Parasedimentitalea psychrophila: one gene and its partners. The protein of the gene in region 1 interacts with the protein of each later gene in a pairwise test. Links are inferred from orthologs where the notes say so. Each region holds a gene or a part of one and is shown on either strand. Other genes may lie near its edges.

Region 1 (3,929 bases):
CATAATCTTAAAAGTCTCGTTGCGGTGGGCGTTCCAATAGTCCAGTGCCTGATCGGCGTTAGACCATGGAAAAACTTTGGAGATCAGCTTGTCCGCGACCTGCGGTTGCCCTTGGAGATAGTCGATCACAGCCTCAAAATCCGCGCGTGTCGCGTTGCGCGATCCACAGATGTCCAATTCCTTGAGGTTGAACAGCGTCGTGTCATAGCTGACCTCGGCCTTGGCGTAGCCCACATAGACCACGCGGCCGGAAAATGGAGCAAGGTCGATGGCAGAGCGGAACGTGGCAGGCAACCCAACCGCCTCGATAACGACGTCCGGGCCAGCGCCTCCCGTGAGGTCGTCCAGCCGTGCCGCGATATCCTCGTCGTTGGGATTGATGATGGCCTCTACGCCGAGGCCTTTAAGCGTCTCGCTTTTGCTGGGGGAAACTTCACTGACGATCGTGCGCGCACCCATGGCCTGTGCGCCCAAAATGGCACCGACGCCGATCATACCACCGCCCAAAACGAGCACCGTATCTTCGGCAGACACCCGCCCCCGCGCCACAGCATGGAAACCCACCGAAAGGGGTTCAACCAGTGCCAAATAGTTCGGCGGCAAGGTGTCGTTCAGGATCAAACGGTCCGCCTTAAGTACGATTTGGCTGCATAAGCCACCGTCTTGTTGCACACCCAGTGTTTTGTTGAATTGGCAGGCATTGACCCGCCCTTTTCTGCAGGACGCGCAGGTGCCGCAGGTCGTATAAGGAATGACAATAGCTCGTTTTCCGATGGCTAAATCCTCAGAAACGCCTGGACCGCGCGCAGCAATTGCCCCTCCGATCTCATGACCCGGAATACGGGGCAATTGAACCAAAGGATTAAGCCCGTTGTATGTGTTCAGATCGCTGCCACACAGTCCGACGTAATGGACATCCAGCAGCACATCACCAGCTCCAAGAGTGGGCGCGAGATCACCTTCGCGGAATTCAGAATGTCCGATTTTGTCGATGACGAGAGATTGCATTATTGGGCTTTCATGTTTGAGGTTTGACAGGCAGGCGTGTGCCCGCCTGTCAGATGTTGTGTTATTGGAACTCAGCGACGTTATCGGCTGTGATCAAAATACCGGCGATTGGCACCAGAGCGGGCGCTTCTTCGCCTTTGATGAGGTTAAGAAGGTTTTGGACCGACTGAACGCCCATTTGGGTGTTGTCCTGCTTGATTGTCGCGGACTGTTCACCTTCTGAGATTGCGACCAAATTTGCAGGGTTGCCATCGAAACCGACAATCACGAGATCATCAAGTTTGCCAAGCGCATCAGCTGCGGACACAGCAGCAAGCGCACCCGGATCCCAAGCCGAGAAGATGGCTTTGATGTCTGGGTTAGACTGCAAGAAGTTTGTGGTCGTCTCAAACGCACAGGCATCTTGCCAATCACAGATCTGGAAGATGACTTCGTGACCAGCGGCTTCAGCAGCGATCAAAACGCCATCACGACGTGCATTGCCTGTTTGGTGCCCAGCGGAACCGCCAAGGATCAGAACCGTGCCTTCGCCGCCAAGCTCGCCGACAATGTAGTCGCCTGCAATACTAGCAGCCGCAAGGTTGTCAGTCTGCACCAGGCTCGCGACATGTGAATGGTCGATACCCGTGTCCACGGCCACAACAGGGATGCCAGCTGTCGCTGCATTGTCGAGCGATGAGTCGAACGCGCGGTTGTCGACTGAGCCGATGATGATACCGTCAACGCCCATGTCGATGGCGCGATCAACGGCATCTTTTTGGGCGGCGGCGTCAGGGGACGACGCGGTCATATCGATGAATTCAACACCTTGGCGTTCTGCCTCTTCACTGGCAGCGTTCGCAACGCCGATCCAGAACGTGTTGTCTGTCGAATAGCCCGTGTATGCGATACGCAGATCTGCGGCGATGGCAGCACTGCTCATGCCAAGCACCAGAGCGGCGGCCGTTGCGGCGGTTTTAAGTTTAATAGTCATTTAGTCCTCCCAGTTTAAGAATTGGCCCGTTTTGAGCCTGTTATTGCGCAGTGAAAGATCACCGTGCCGATCGTCGCCAGACATCCCAGTAGACAGCCATGATGATAATCGCCCCGATTGCGATGCGCTGGTATGAAGTGCCGATGCCCATATATGACAGACCGACAATGATGGTTTGCATGATGAGCATGCCCAAAAGCGTCTTACCGACGCCGCCCCGTCCGCCGAACAGGCTGGTGCCGCCGATAACAACCGCAGCGATGGCATAAAGCTCATAGCTTTGACCGCGTGCGGGCATGGCGAAGTTCAGCTTTGACACTTCGATGACGGCAGCGAGACCTGCCAAAAGACCGCCAAGCATGTAATAATAAATCCGGCTTTTCGCGATGGGAACGCCCGACAAGCGGGCAACTTCTTCGTTGCCACCAATGGCAAAGGCACGGCTGCCCAAACGTGTTTTGGTCAGGAACAATCCGGTCAGAATTGCCGCGCCAAACATGATGATCACCGGTGTGACATTGCCAGTCCCCAAAAACCTGAAGGCGTCTGGAAAGCGCGACAAATCACGGCCGCTGGCCAGAATTTCTGCAACGCCCTTGTAGGCCGTCAAGCCGCCCAAAGTGACGATAAACGCAGGCACCTTGGTGACAACCTGAATGGCACCATTCAGCGCGCCTAGCCCCGCGCCAATCAACAGCCCCAAACCGACGGCTGCAACTGGGCTCAAGCCCCATTCTGCCAAGAATATACCGACCGCGACGCCCACCACCGCAAAGATAGATCCTACCGACAGATCAAGCCCACCAGAGATCAGAACAATCGTTGTCCCGCATGCCAGAATGGCGAGAATAGAGGCCTGGCCGAAGATTGACAGCAACGTGTCTAAGCTGCGAAACGGCGGCGACATGACAAAGAAGAAAGTGTAGATAATGGCCAGTGCAGCAACCACCTGCCAAATCTGCATAAAGCTGTGCTTGAGCAGATCAAAGCTGCTTGCTGCGCTGCCGGGGCTGGACACGGACGTCGAGCTGTTTTGAACCTGGCTCATGCTTTGACCTCCGCAGCGGCGGCGCCGGTGATCAGGCCCACAAGCGTGTCGCCATCCACATCTTTCACATCGCGCTCGGCCACCAACCGGCCAAGGCGCAACACCATCACGCGGTCGCAGTAATTCAAGACATGCTCCATATTGTGAGTGATCATAATGACCGAAAGCCCGTGGTCTTTGAGCGACCGGACAAGGTCCATCGCCATTTTGCTTTCGCGCACCCCGAGGGCTGCAGTCGGCTCATCCAGAATGGCGATACGTTTGCCAAACAGGACAGTTTTGGACAGGGCTACAGCCTGTCGCTGCCCCCCCGAAAACGCTTGCGCGTCACGGTAGATGTCGGCAATGCGCACATCCAGCTTGGCAAAAAGATCGCGAATTTCTGCATCCATCTTCTTAAAGTCGAGGACGCCAAAAACTCGGCCGAGCCAGTCGGACCGCACGATCTCGCGACCCAAATACACGTTCTTTGTGATCGAGATTTCGTTCACCAGCGCAAGATCCTGGTAGACCGTCTCAATGCCGGCGGCTTTCGCATCAGAAGGGCTATCGATTTGCAACTCCTGCCCGTCGAACCGGATCACTCCGGACGTGCGCGGAATCGCACCCGTCAGCGCCTTGATCAGCGTCGACTTTCCGGCACCATTGTCCCCTACGACAGCAAGCACTTCGCCCTCATAGAGTGTCAGATTGACGTCATCCAATGCGACGACGCCTCCGTAGTGCTTTGATATGCCCTGTGCTTCTAGCACCGGTTGGGCTTGTCTCGTGTTTGTCATGCTTTCCCCCCAGCGCATATGGCTGCAGTACGATGTTGTTATGTTTATTATCGATAAAAAACATTTTACTTGCCGTCAACTGTTTTTTTTGCAAAGTATACATTAGCAAATTGGGGAAAAC
Region 2 (5,687 bases), 4.0 Mb from region 1 along the record:
ATGTTTTTTTATATTTTATAAATTGGACAGAATCCACGTCAAGTGGTTACTGACGGGCAATACTGCTTTCGGATAGGACCAGAAAAATGGATGCACCCACACCTAACTACATGTTCGACCCTTCGGAAAAACCGTCTCGGGATCTTTTCGAAGTGCCGCTCATCGTTGCCACTGACGAAAGTGTGAAGGGCTATGGATGCCTGGTCGACGATCCCGCCAAATTTGACATTGAAATTGTTCAATGGCCTGCGCAGGGCTGGCGCCCGATTGATGCCAACACCGGTGACGAGGCTGGCTATGTCGAAGGCACCTTCCGCTGTGACTGGAAGGGCGACATTCTTTATGGGGTGAATGAGGCGGTCAACGGCAACTATGTCCTGGGCTGGTCAACCGACCCGCAGACCGCCTCGGCAGAGGCCCAGACCGAGCCGCGCAACAAGGTGCTGTTGTGGCACATGAACTATCACCCGGACGGCGGCCAGTTGTTTTTCCCGCTGGATAACAAACCCTTTGTGGTGCCTGTGGCGCTGCCTGGCGACGACCTGAAACCAGAGAAAGTTGTGGCGTTCTGGGCGGATGGCTCCAAGGGTCTCTATATCCACCCCGGCATCTGGCACGAGGGAATATTCCCGGTCGAAGACCAGCAGCGTTTCCTGGACCGTCAGGGTAAGGTGCATGCCCGTGTCAGTTGCGACATCGGCGAAGAGTTTGGTGTCTATCTCTCTGTGCCGCTGCAGCTGACCTGATCGGGGGCGGCGAAACCTTGGGCTTTGTCAGTTGCTAGACTTCCCGGTCGGCGTGGGGTATCTGCTGGTCAAATTGCACCTGATTGGATCGCGATGGCCTCTCGGGCGTCGCGAACCCTCATAAGCCAAGGATGTTCGGCCCTTTGTTGCCCGCTGCTGACATATTCCGAATTATTTCCCCGGCTCTCTGACCTATGAGACGCCGGGCCAAGGTGTTTGAGACCTCGCACCGTACGCTTTTGATATTCCCGAACAGACCATCCAAAGGACGCCCCCATGAGCGCCGACACGCCCGAAGCCCCAGACTATAAATCCACGCTGAACCTGCCCAAGACCGATTTCCCCATGCGGGCCGGCCTGCCCAAGCGCGAGCCTATGTGGCTGGACCGCTGGGCCAAGATTGGCGTCTATGACCGGTTGCGCGAGAAAACAGACCGCGAACCGTTCACCCTGCATGACGGCCCGCCCTATGCCAACGGCCATCTGCACATCGGTCACGCGCTGAACAAGACCATCAAGGACATGATCGTGCGTAGCCACCAGATGATGGGCTTTGACGCGCGTTACGTTCCGGGCTGGGACTGCCACGGTCTGCCGATCGAGTGGAAGATCGAAGAGCAGTACCGCAAGAAGGGCAAGAACAAGGACGACGTCGATATCATCGACTTCCGTCAGGAATGCCGCAAATTTGCCGAGGGCTGGGTCGATATCCAGCGCGAAGAATTCAAGCGTCTGGGCATCACCGGCAACTGGGATGATCCATACCTGACCATGGCGTACCATGCGGAGGCGGTGATCGCAGCGGAATTCCAGAAGTTCCTGATGAACGGCACGCTCTACCAAGGCTCCAAGCCCGTGATGTGGTCGCCTGTCGAGAAAACCGCACTGGCCGAGGCCGAGGTCGAGTACCACGACAAAGAGAGCCACACCATCTGGGTGAAGTTCAAGGTGGCTAAGGCAGAACCAAAGACGTCAGGCTGGTCTGCGAGAGATCTTGATGGTGAGGATCTCAACGAGAACAACGTCGGGGAATTGTCGCGAAGGCTATCCGCAATTGAAGACGCATATGTTGTAATCTGGACCACTACACCTTGGACGATCCCTTCGAACAAGGCAGTCGTTTATGGGAAAGACATTGCATACGGGTTGTACGAAGTTACGGGCACCCCCGAAGAGTCTTGGGTCAATGTCGGCGAAAAGTACCTGCTGGCTGATAATCTCGCTGCCGACGTGATGAAGCGCGCGCGCTTAGCCGAAGATCAGTATTCCCGTTTGAGAGACGTAACGAACGAAGAATTGGAGAGCATTTCTCTTTCCCACCCCCTCGCAGGTGCCGAAGGCGGTAATGGCGAATGGGACGACATCCGCGACTTCCGCGCCGCGCCCTTTGTCACCGACACCGAAGGCACCGGCTTTGTGCACTGTGCGCCGAGCCACGGTATGGAGGAATTTGAGCTCTACCGTGATCTGGGCATGCTGGAGCAGGTCATCACCTATAACGTGCTGGACGACGGCGGCTTTCGCGCTGATCTGCCGTTCTTTGGTGGCAGCTACATCCTCAACCGCAAGGGCGGCGAGGGTGATGCCAATAAGAAAATCATCGACAAGCTGGTTGAGGTTGGCGGCCTGCTGGCGCGTGGCAAGATCAAGCACAGCTATCCGCATTCCTGGCGCTCCAAGGCGCCGATCATCTATCGCAATACGCCACAGTGGTTTGCCGCCGTGGATCGTGAAATCGGCGACGATCAGGACACCCACGGCAAGACCATCCGCGACCGGGCGCTGACCTCGATTGATGAGCTGGTCAAATGGACGCCGCAAAAGGGCCGCAACCGCCTGTTTTCGATGATCGAAAGCCGCCCCGACTGGGTGCTGTCACGCCAACGCGCCTGGGGCGTGCCGCTGACCTGTTTCGTGAAAAAGGGCCTGCTGCCCACCGATCCCGGCTTCCTGCTGCGTGACGACGCGGTGAATGCTCGCGTTGTCGCCGCGTTTGAGGTTGAGGGCGCTGATGCCTGGTACATGGACGGTGCCAAAGAGCGGTTCTTGGGCGATGACTATAACGCGGATGAGTGGGAGCAGGTGTTCGACGTGCTCGACGTTTGGTTCGATTCCGGCTCGACCCACGCCTTTGTGCTGCGCGACCGCGAAGATGGCACCAAGGACGGCATCGCCGATGTCTATATGGAGGGCACCGACCAGCACCGTGGTTGGTTCCACTCGTCGCTGTTGCAGGCCTGTGGCACCCTGGGCCGCGCGCCCTATCGCAATGTGGTGACCCATGGGTTCACGCTGGATGCCAAGGGCATGAAAATGTCCAAGTCGCTGGGCAATACCATCGTGCCGGAAACCGTGATTAAACAATACGGCGCCGATATCCTGCGGCTCTGGGTGGCGCAGACCGACTATACCGCCGACCAGCGGATCGGACCTGAAATCCTCAAAGGCGTGGCCGACAGCTATCGCCGGTTGCGCAATACCATGCGTTATATTCTGGGGTCTCTGGGGGAGTTCTCGGAAGATCAGCGGGTTGCGCCTGCGGATATGCCCGAGCTGGAGCAATGGGTGCTGCACCGCATGGCCGAGCTCGACCACAAGGTACGCAGCGGCTATCAGGCGTTTGACTTCCAGGGTGTGTTCTCGGCGGTGTTCAATTTTGCCACCGTGGATATGTCGGCCTTCTACTTCGATGTGCGCAAGGATGCGCTGTATTGTGATGGCGATACGCTGAATGCCCGTGCCGCCCGCACCGTGCTGGATCTGCTGTTCCACCGTCTCACCGCCTGGCTGGCCCCGATCCTGGTGTTCACCATGGAAGAGGTCTGGCTGGAGCGTTATCCCGGCGACGACAGCTCGATCCACCTGACCGATATGCCCGACACGCCGGCTGACTGGCTGAACGAACCGCTGGCGGCGAAATGGGCTGGCATCCGTCAGGCCCGCCGCGTGGTGACTGCGGCGCTGGAGATCCAGCGGACCGATAAGGTGATCGGTGCTTCGCTTGAGGCCTCACCTGTGGTGCATATCCGCGACGACGAAGCACGTGCTGCGCTGGCTTCGGTGAATTTTGCCGATATCTGCATCACCTCTGGGGTCGAGCTGACCGGCGATCCAGCCCCGGCCGAGGCCTTCCGTATGCCCGAAGTGGACGGTATTTCGGTGGTGTTTGAGAAGGCCGATGGCGAGAAATGCCAGCGCTGCTGGAAGATCCTGCCGGATGTGGGCCAGCACGGTCACGATGGTGTTTGCGGCCGTTGCAACGAGGCGCTTGGCTAACGATTAAGACACTGCAAGCACGTCAGTGCCTTGCGCGCCGCCCTTTCCCTCGATGGGAGAGGGCGGCGCATTTTGTTTCAGGGCTGCATATGCAGCGTTACATGAACAGCGCGGCGACGTCATATTCGGCTGTGGCAACCTGATCGGCAGCATCCGCAGTGCTGGCGGCCAGCCCCAGAATGATCGATTCCATGTCGGCCTCGCTGGGCGGGGGCAGGGTGGTTGCCGCGTCTTGAGATGTCTCGTCGACCACGCCCACGGCTTGGACTGCATCGGTGATTTCGGCAGGAACCGAAGGTTCCGTAGGGGCCACCGCTTGCGTCTCTTCCGCTGGGGCCGCCTGTTTGGCGCGCCAGCCCCAGGCCTTGGCATGGTCTGGCGGCCCGGGTTGTTTGTTAACTGTGGTTGAGTTGAGTGCCGTGCTGAGGCCACCAACAGCTGAGATAGAAGTCATAGTGTGTCTCCAAAGGATTTGGGAGCGGCGTGAGTGCTTCCATGATCCTAAGGACGATTTGTTAAAATGCGGCTGAAACATAATAAGGCCAGCGGCCCGGTACGCTTAGAATTTAAATTGTATTTTCAAAGCGCCGAAAGGAGGCCGGAAAATCACCATTTGGTGCGGACTGTCAGATGTTTAAAATCTTACCGGTCCGGCACTGTTCGCCATTGGTCCGCAACGCCTTACACTAGGATGTTCAGGATCTGGCGGTACTGCATCTGCGCGGTGATGGCGCTGACAGGGGTGGGGCCTGCGTGGTGGCCAGAGCGCAGATCCTGATAGTTGATCTGCAGGCCATTCGGGCGCTCATTTGTCAGCGCTGCCAAACGGGCAGTGGTCCGGGCTGGGCCTACATATTGGGTCTGCAGGTATTTCTGACGCGCATCTTCAACAGTCTTGGCGGCGGCAGCGACCCGGTCGAGCTCTTGGTTCTTTTCGACAGCGGCGATGGCATCGGCCTGAAGGATCGCGGCTTTGGCGGCCCGGTTGACGGGCTTGTAAATGCTAATGCTGGAAGCTGCCAAGATCATTTTGCTGCACCTTTGGTTTCAAATTCTTCACGTGTTTAGCTCGAATTTTAGCAAAAGTGAGAAGTATTCTTAATAAAGGTTAACGCGATCAGGGGCTGATGAGCAGGCGCTGATGGGGCGCACCTTGGGCGTGTTAGTGTTTGTATTAATGCGCATCGCACCCTTGCGCAGATTGTTGCAATGACTGAGGGTGCACCCCATGCCCATAGCCTCGCTTCAAACTCCAGTTGGTCTACTCTCGGTCCACGAGCGCGAGGGCGCTATTGTGCGGCTGGACTGGTCTGCGGCTGGCGGCGCACAAACGGCCCTGCTGGATGCGGCGCTGGATCAGTTGCGGGCCTATTTTGCCGGCGAATTGCAGGTCTTTGATTTGCCGCTTCAGGTGGAGGGGTCTGATTTTCAGCGCGCGGTCTGTGCCGCCATGTCAGCGATCCCATTTGGCGAGACCCGCAGTTATGGTGACATTGCCCGCGAATTGGGCGGCGCCGCGCAGCCGGTGGGCAATGCCTGTGGCGCCAATCCGATCCCGGTGATCATCCCCTGCCATAGGGTCTTGGCGGCCAATGGGCTGGGTGGGTTTTCCGGCGCGGGCGGGGTCGAGACCAAGGTGGCGCTGTTAAGGCACGAAGGTGCTGC
Region 3 (5,130 bases), 4.3 Mb from region 1 along the record:
AGCAATTCTATAACGGTATTGTCTGTATGTGAAAAGGTTTACATCTCCTTATGTAAAGGTTTACATGGGTTATGAAAAGGTTTACATCCGACAATCAGGCTCGCTCACTTACATAACGGCGGGATGGGGATGATGATGTTTGATGAGACACCAGAAACGGCCACGGTTCTGAAGGCAGACCATATCAGCAAGTCATTTGGCGCTGTGCCGGTATTGTTCAGTGTCAGCATGGAAATTCACCCTGGCGAAGTTCATGCACTGATTGGTGAAAATGGCGCTGGCAAGTCGACCCTGATGAAGATCCTGTCAGGGTTTCACGCGCCGACATCTGGTCGCATTCTGTTTGACGGCGTGGAGGTGGTGCTGCCGCCGGATGGCGAGGCCGAGACGCTGGGGATTGTGCTGATCCATCAGGAGTTGAACCTGGCCGAGCAGATGACGGTTGAGGAAAACATCTTTCTGGGCCGTGAGTTGACCCACCGCGGGTTGTTGCAGCGCGACAAGATGCGCGAAAAAGTGTCTGGGTACTTGCAGGATATTGGCGTTGATATCTCACCCTCGGCCCGAATTTCGGACCTGTCCATTGCTGAAAAGCAGATGGTTGAGGTGGCCAAGGCCATTAGCCGCAATGCCCGTGTCCTGATCATGGATGAACCCACCGCAGTGTTGACCGAGGCTGAGACAGAATTGTTTTTCCGCCAGGTTGAGCGGCTCAAGTCCAAGGGTGTTGCCATTGTTTTTGTGTCCCATAAGCTCTCTGAGGTGAAGCAGATTGCGGATCGCGTCACCATCCTGCGCGACGGCCAGTGGATTGGCTCGCAAAAGGCCGAGTTGCTGACCCCGGATGCGATGGCGCAGATGATGGTCGGACGCGAGTTGTCTGATCTGTACCCGCCGATGCATGAGGCCGATGTCGATGCTGTGCGGGTGCTGGAGGTTCGTGATCTCTGCGCCAAGGGTGTTCACGATGTTTCGTTCGACCTTCGTCAGGGCGAAATTCTGGGGTTTTCGGGGTTGATCGGCGCCGGTCGCAGCGCGGTATTTGAGGCAATCTGCGGGCTGGAGCCGATCGCATCGGGGCAGATCCTGGTTGATGGGGTCGAGACCCGATTTGCCGATGTGGCGGAAGCCCGCGATGCCGGGCTGGCCTATCTGACCAAGGATCGCAAAGCCAAAGGTCTGTTGCTGGACAAGCAGATGCGGCCCAATCTGACGCTGTTTTCGCTGCCTAAATTCATTCGCCGCTTTGGGCTGGATGTTGCCGCCGAGGAGGCGGCGCTGGAACGCGCCATCCGTCGTTTTGACATCCGCACCCGTGACGCAAATATCAAGGTGGGCGACATGTCCGGCGGCAACCAGCAAAAACTGCTGCTGGCCAAGGTGATGGAGAGCGAGCCGCGCATTGTCATCATTGATGAACCAACGCGCGGCATCGACGTGGGCACCAAACAGCAGATCTATCACTTCATCGCCGCTCTGGCTGCCGAAGGCGTGTCGGTGGTGATCATCTCGTCCGAGATGCCCGAGGTTATTGGCATCAGCCACCGTGTTGTGGTGATGCGCGAGGGGCAGGTGATGGGGGTGCTGACGGGTGACGACATCAATGAAAACGAAATCGTGCGCTATGCCGCAGGACTAAAGCGGGAGAGCAAGGGATGAGCGAAGTGACAGCAGAGACAACCCCAAAGAACAAGCGGATGCGGTTTGACATCAAGACCGCAGGCCCGGCCATTGCGCTTTTCCTATTGTGCATCATCGGCTTTCTATTGAACCCGGCCTTTCTGAGTGAGGGCAACCTGACCAACCTGCTGACCCGCTCGGCCTTTATTGGCATCATCGCGGTTGGCGCCACCTTTGTGATCACTGCGGGTGGCATTGACCTGTCGGTGGGCTCGATGGCGGCGGCGATTGCCGGGGTGATGATCATCATCATGAACGCGGCCATGGAAACCCTAGGGCCGGGGCTGGCCACTGTTCTGCTCGGCGGTGGATGTTCCATTCTGTTGGGCCTTGGGGCTGGCTGGATCAACGGGGTGCTGACCACCAAAGGCAAGATAGAGGCCTTTATTGTGACCCTGGGCACCATGGGCATCTACCGCTCACTGGTCACCTATTTTGCCGATGGCGGCACCCTATCGCTCGACTTTGCCATCCGTGGCACCTACCGGCCGGTCTATTACGGCAGCGTGCTGGGTCTGCCAGCGCCGGTCTGGGTGTTCATCGCGGTGTCGATCTGTGGCTGGCTGCTGATGAACCGGACCGCCTTTGGCCGCTATTGCACCGCCATTGGCTCCAACGAGAGTGTCGCCAGATATTCGGCCATCAAGGTCGACCGGATCAAGACCATGACCTATGTGATCCAGGGGCTCTGCGTCTCACTGGCGACCATCATCTATGTGCCTCGCCTGGGCTCGGCCTCGGCGTCGACCGGAGTGATGTGGGAGCTGGAGGCAATCGCCGCAGTGATCATTGGCGGCACTGTTCTAAAGGGCGGCTATGGCCGGATTGGCGGCACCATTCTGGGCGCGCTGATCCTGACCACCATCGGCAATATTCTGAACTTTACCGATCTGATCTCAAATTACCTGAACGGGACAATGCAGGGTCTGATCATCATCATCGCGGTGTGGTTGCAGCGCGGTGACTGGGGCAAAGCAAAAGCCAGCAAGAGCTAAGAGTTTAAGAACACGGCGGGAAATTTTCCCAAATGAGACGAACCGGGCGCCACCGGAGGAGAGAGGTGCGCCCAAATTCACCAGTGGAGGAGAAACTATGAAGACCCTGAAATCCCTAAGCGCCCTGGCATTGACCGGTGCACTGGCTCTGAGCGCAGCTGCACTCAGCGCAGAGACCATTAAAATCGGTGTCAGCTATCCAACCCCGACCCATGCCTGGGCGGCTGGCATGAACTGGCACGCCGAGCAGGCCGAAAAGCGGCTGGAGGCGCTATACCCGGATATTGACCTGATCCTGATCAACTCGCCCGATCCCAACGCCCAGGCCTCGGCGCTGGAGGATCTGGTCTCGGTGCATAAAATTGACGCCCTGGTGGTGCTGCCGTTTGAATCCGAGCCGCTGACCGATCCGGTTCTCAACGTCAAGAAAACCGGCGCCCTGATCACCGTTGTTGACCGCGGGTTGAGCCAGCCGGGCATCGAAGACATTTATGTGGCGGGCAACAACCCGGAACTGGGCCGGGTGTCGGCTGTCTACATGAAGGGTCGCCTGACATCCGGCGACAATATCGTGGTGCTGCGCGGCATCCCGACAATCATTGATAACGAGCGTTTCGATGCCTTTATGGCCGAAATGGAAGGCACCGGGATTAACATTCTGGATCACAAGCACGCCAACTGGAACCGCGATGATGGCTTTGAGGTGATGCAGGATTTCCTCAGCCGGTTCCCCGACATCGACGCGGTCTGGGCACAGGATGATGACATTGCTATCGGTGTTGTCGCAGCCCTGAAACAGGCCGGCCGCGATGGCGACGGTATGTTTGTTGTCGGCGGTGCCGGCATGAAGGAAACCATCAAGTCGATTATGGACGGCGACACGCTGGTCCCAGTTGACGTTCTGTATCCGCCATCAATGATTGCCACGGCAATGGATGTAACGGTTGCTGCTTTTAAATCCAATGGTCCGGTTGCTGGCCGCTACATTCTGGGGGCGACTTTAATCACCCCGGAAAACGCGGCAAGCTTTTACTTCCCTGACTCGCCGTTCTAAGCTTTGGGTTTAAAAAGCACAAAGAAGGGGGCTGGCGAAATGGCCCCCTTCATTTTCTGGGAGGAATTAACATGAAAACGATCAAGGGACCGGCTCTGTTTCTGGCACAGTTCGCCAGCGATGAGGCCCCGTTCAATTCCTGGGCGGGCATCACCAAATGGGCCTCGGATTGTGGTTACAAAGGCGTGCAGATCCCCAGCTGGGATGCCCGCCTGTTTGATTTGGCCAAGGCGGCCAGCTCGCGGTCCTATTGTGACGAACTGGTCGGTGTTGCGGCTGAAAATGGTATTGAAATAACCGAGCTTTCGACCCATTTGCAGGGGCAGCTTGTGGCGGTGAACCCAGCCTATGATCAGGCCTTTGACGGGTTCGCAGCTGAACACGTGCGCGGTAACCCCAAGGCGCGGCAGGCCTGGGCGGTTGAGCAGGTCAAACTGGCGATCACCGCCAGCTACAATCTGGGCATTACCGCGATGGCGTCGTTTTCCGGGGCGCTGGCCTGGCCTTATGTCTATCCTTGGCCGCAGCGCCCCGAAGGTCTGATTGAGACCGCCTTTGACGAGCTGGCACGGCGCTGGCGCCCCATTTTGGATCACGCCGATCAGATGGGGGTGGACGTTTGTTATGAAATCCACCCCGGCGAAGACCTGCACGATGGTGTCACATTTGAGATGTTTCTGGAGCGGGTGGGTAATCACCCGCGCTGCAACATGCTGTATGATCCGTCGCATTACCTGCTGCAATGTCTGGATTATCTCGACAATATCGACATCTACAAAGACCGGATCAAGATGTTCCACGTCAAGGATGCCGAGTTCAATCCAACCGGCCGTCAGGGTGTCTATTCGGGCTACCAACCTTGGGTCAACCGCGCTGGCCGCTTCCGCTCTCTGGGCGATGGGCAGGTCGATTTTGGCGCAATCTTCTCCAAAATGGCGGCCAATGATTTTGAGGGCTGGGCGGTCGTTGAATGGGAATGTGCCTTGAAACACCCCGAAGACGGCGCCCGCGAAGGCGCGCAATTCGTCAAGGACCACATCATCCGGGTCACCGAACACGCCTTTGATGACTTTGCGGGCGGCGGTGCAGACGATGCTGCAAATCGCAGGATGCTGGGGCTGGAGACTTGATATGAGCGATACAAAACCCATTCGCCTTGGCATGGTTGGCGGCGGCAATGACGCCTTTATCGGCGCCGTCCACCGCATTGCCTCGCGCATAGATGGTGGTTTTCAGCTGATCGCCGGGGCGCTGTCCTCGACGCCCGAGAAATCTATCGCCTCGGGCGCGGCGCTGGGTCTTGTGCCCGACCGTACCTATGAAGACTTTAAGGCGATGGCCATTCGCGAGGCGCGCCTGAAAGACGGCATCGAGGCGGTGGCGATCGTCACCCCCAACCAC

What was found. The genes of interacting proteins can lie anywhere in the genome.
Region 2: the proteins of QPJ95_RS22385 (region 1) and ileS interact in binary tests that used the Escherichia coli proteins (3 or more experiments, as listed by UniProt). The link is inferred for Parasedimentitalea psychrophila from one-to-one orthologs.
Region 3: the proteins of QPJ95_RS22385 (region 1) and QPJ95_RS01640 interact in binary tests that used the Escherichia coli proteins (3 or more experiments, as listed by UniProt). The link is inferred for Parasedimentitalea psychrophila from one-to-one orthologs.

Annotation. Positions count from the first base shown.
Region 1 is NZ_CP127247.1:4,635,074-4,639,002, forward strand. The notes cover bases 1-2,881. They hold QPJ95_RS22385 (sugar ABC transporter substrate-binding protein), read right to left. Parts: upstream 1,931-2,881; coding sequence 1,070-1,930; downstream 1-1,069. Other genes in these bases: QPJ95_RS22380 (zinc-binding alcohol dehydrogenase family protein), read right to left, coding at 1-1,008; QPJ95_RS22390 (ABC transporter permease), read right to left, coding at 2,040-2,881. In the rest of the region: more of QPJ95_RS22390, read right to left, coding at 2,882-3,029; QPJ95_RS22395 (ATP-binding cassette domain-containing protein), read right to left, coding at 3,026-3,808. UniProt on the Escherichia coli protein: Part of the ABC transporter complex RbsABC involved in ribose import. Binds ribose. Also serves as the primary chemoreceptor for chemotaxis.
Region 2 is NZ_CP127247.1:656,067-661,753, reverse strand. The notes cover bases 666-4,222. They hold ileS (isoleucine--tRNA ligase), read left to right. Parts: upstream 666-1,022; coding sequence 1,023-4,022; downstream 4,023-4,222. Other genes in these bases: QPJ95_RS03260 (hypothetical protein), read right to left, coding at 4,120-4,222; QPJ95_RS03270 (ureidoglycolate lyase), read left to right, coding at 666-746. Outside these bases: more of QPJ95_RS03270, read left to right, coding at 87-665; more of QPJ95_RS03260, read right to left, coding at 4,223-4,476; QPJ95_RS03255 (hypothetical protein), read right to left, coding at 4,704-5,051; QPJ95_RS03250 (methylated-DNA--[protein]-cysteine S-methyltransferase), read left to right, coding at 5,251-5,687. UniProt on the Escherichia coli protein: Catalyzes the attachment of isoleucine to tRNA(Ile). As IleRS can inadvertently accommodate and process structurally similar amino acids such as valine, to avoid such errors it has two additional distinct tRNA(Ile)-dependent editing activities.
Region 3 is NZ_CP127247.1:333,189-338,318, reverse strand. What follows is about bases 666-3,665. They hold QPJ95_RS01640 (ABC transporter permease), read left to right. Parts: upstream 666-1,655; coding sequence 1,656-2,675; downstream 2,676-3,665. Other genes in these bases: QPJ95_RS01635 (substrate-binding domain-containing protein), read left to right, coding at 2,773-3,665; QPJ95_RS01645 (sugar ABC transporter ATP-binding protein), read left to right, coding at 666-1,659. Outside these bases: more of QPJ95_RS01645, read left to right, coding at 136-665; more of QPJ95_RS01635, read left to right, coding at 3,666-3,729; QPJ95_RS01630 (sugar phosphate isomerase/epimerase family protein), read left to right, coding at 3,801-4,859; QPJ95_RS01625 (Gfo/Idh/MocA family protein), read left to right, coding at 4,861-5,130. UniProt on the Escherichia coli protein: Part of the ABC transporter complex RbsABC involved in ribose import.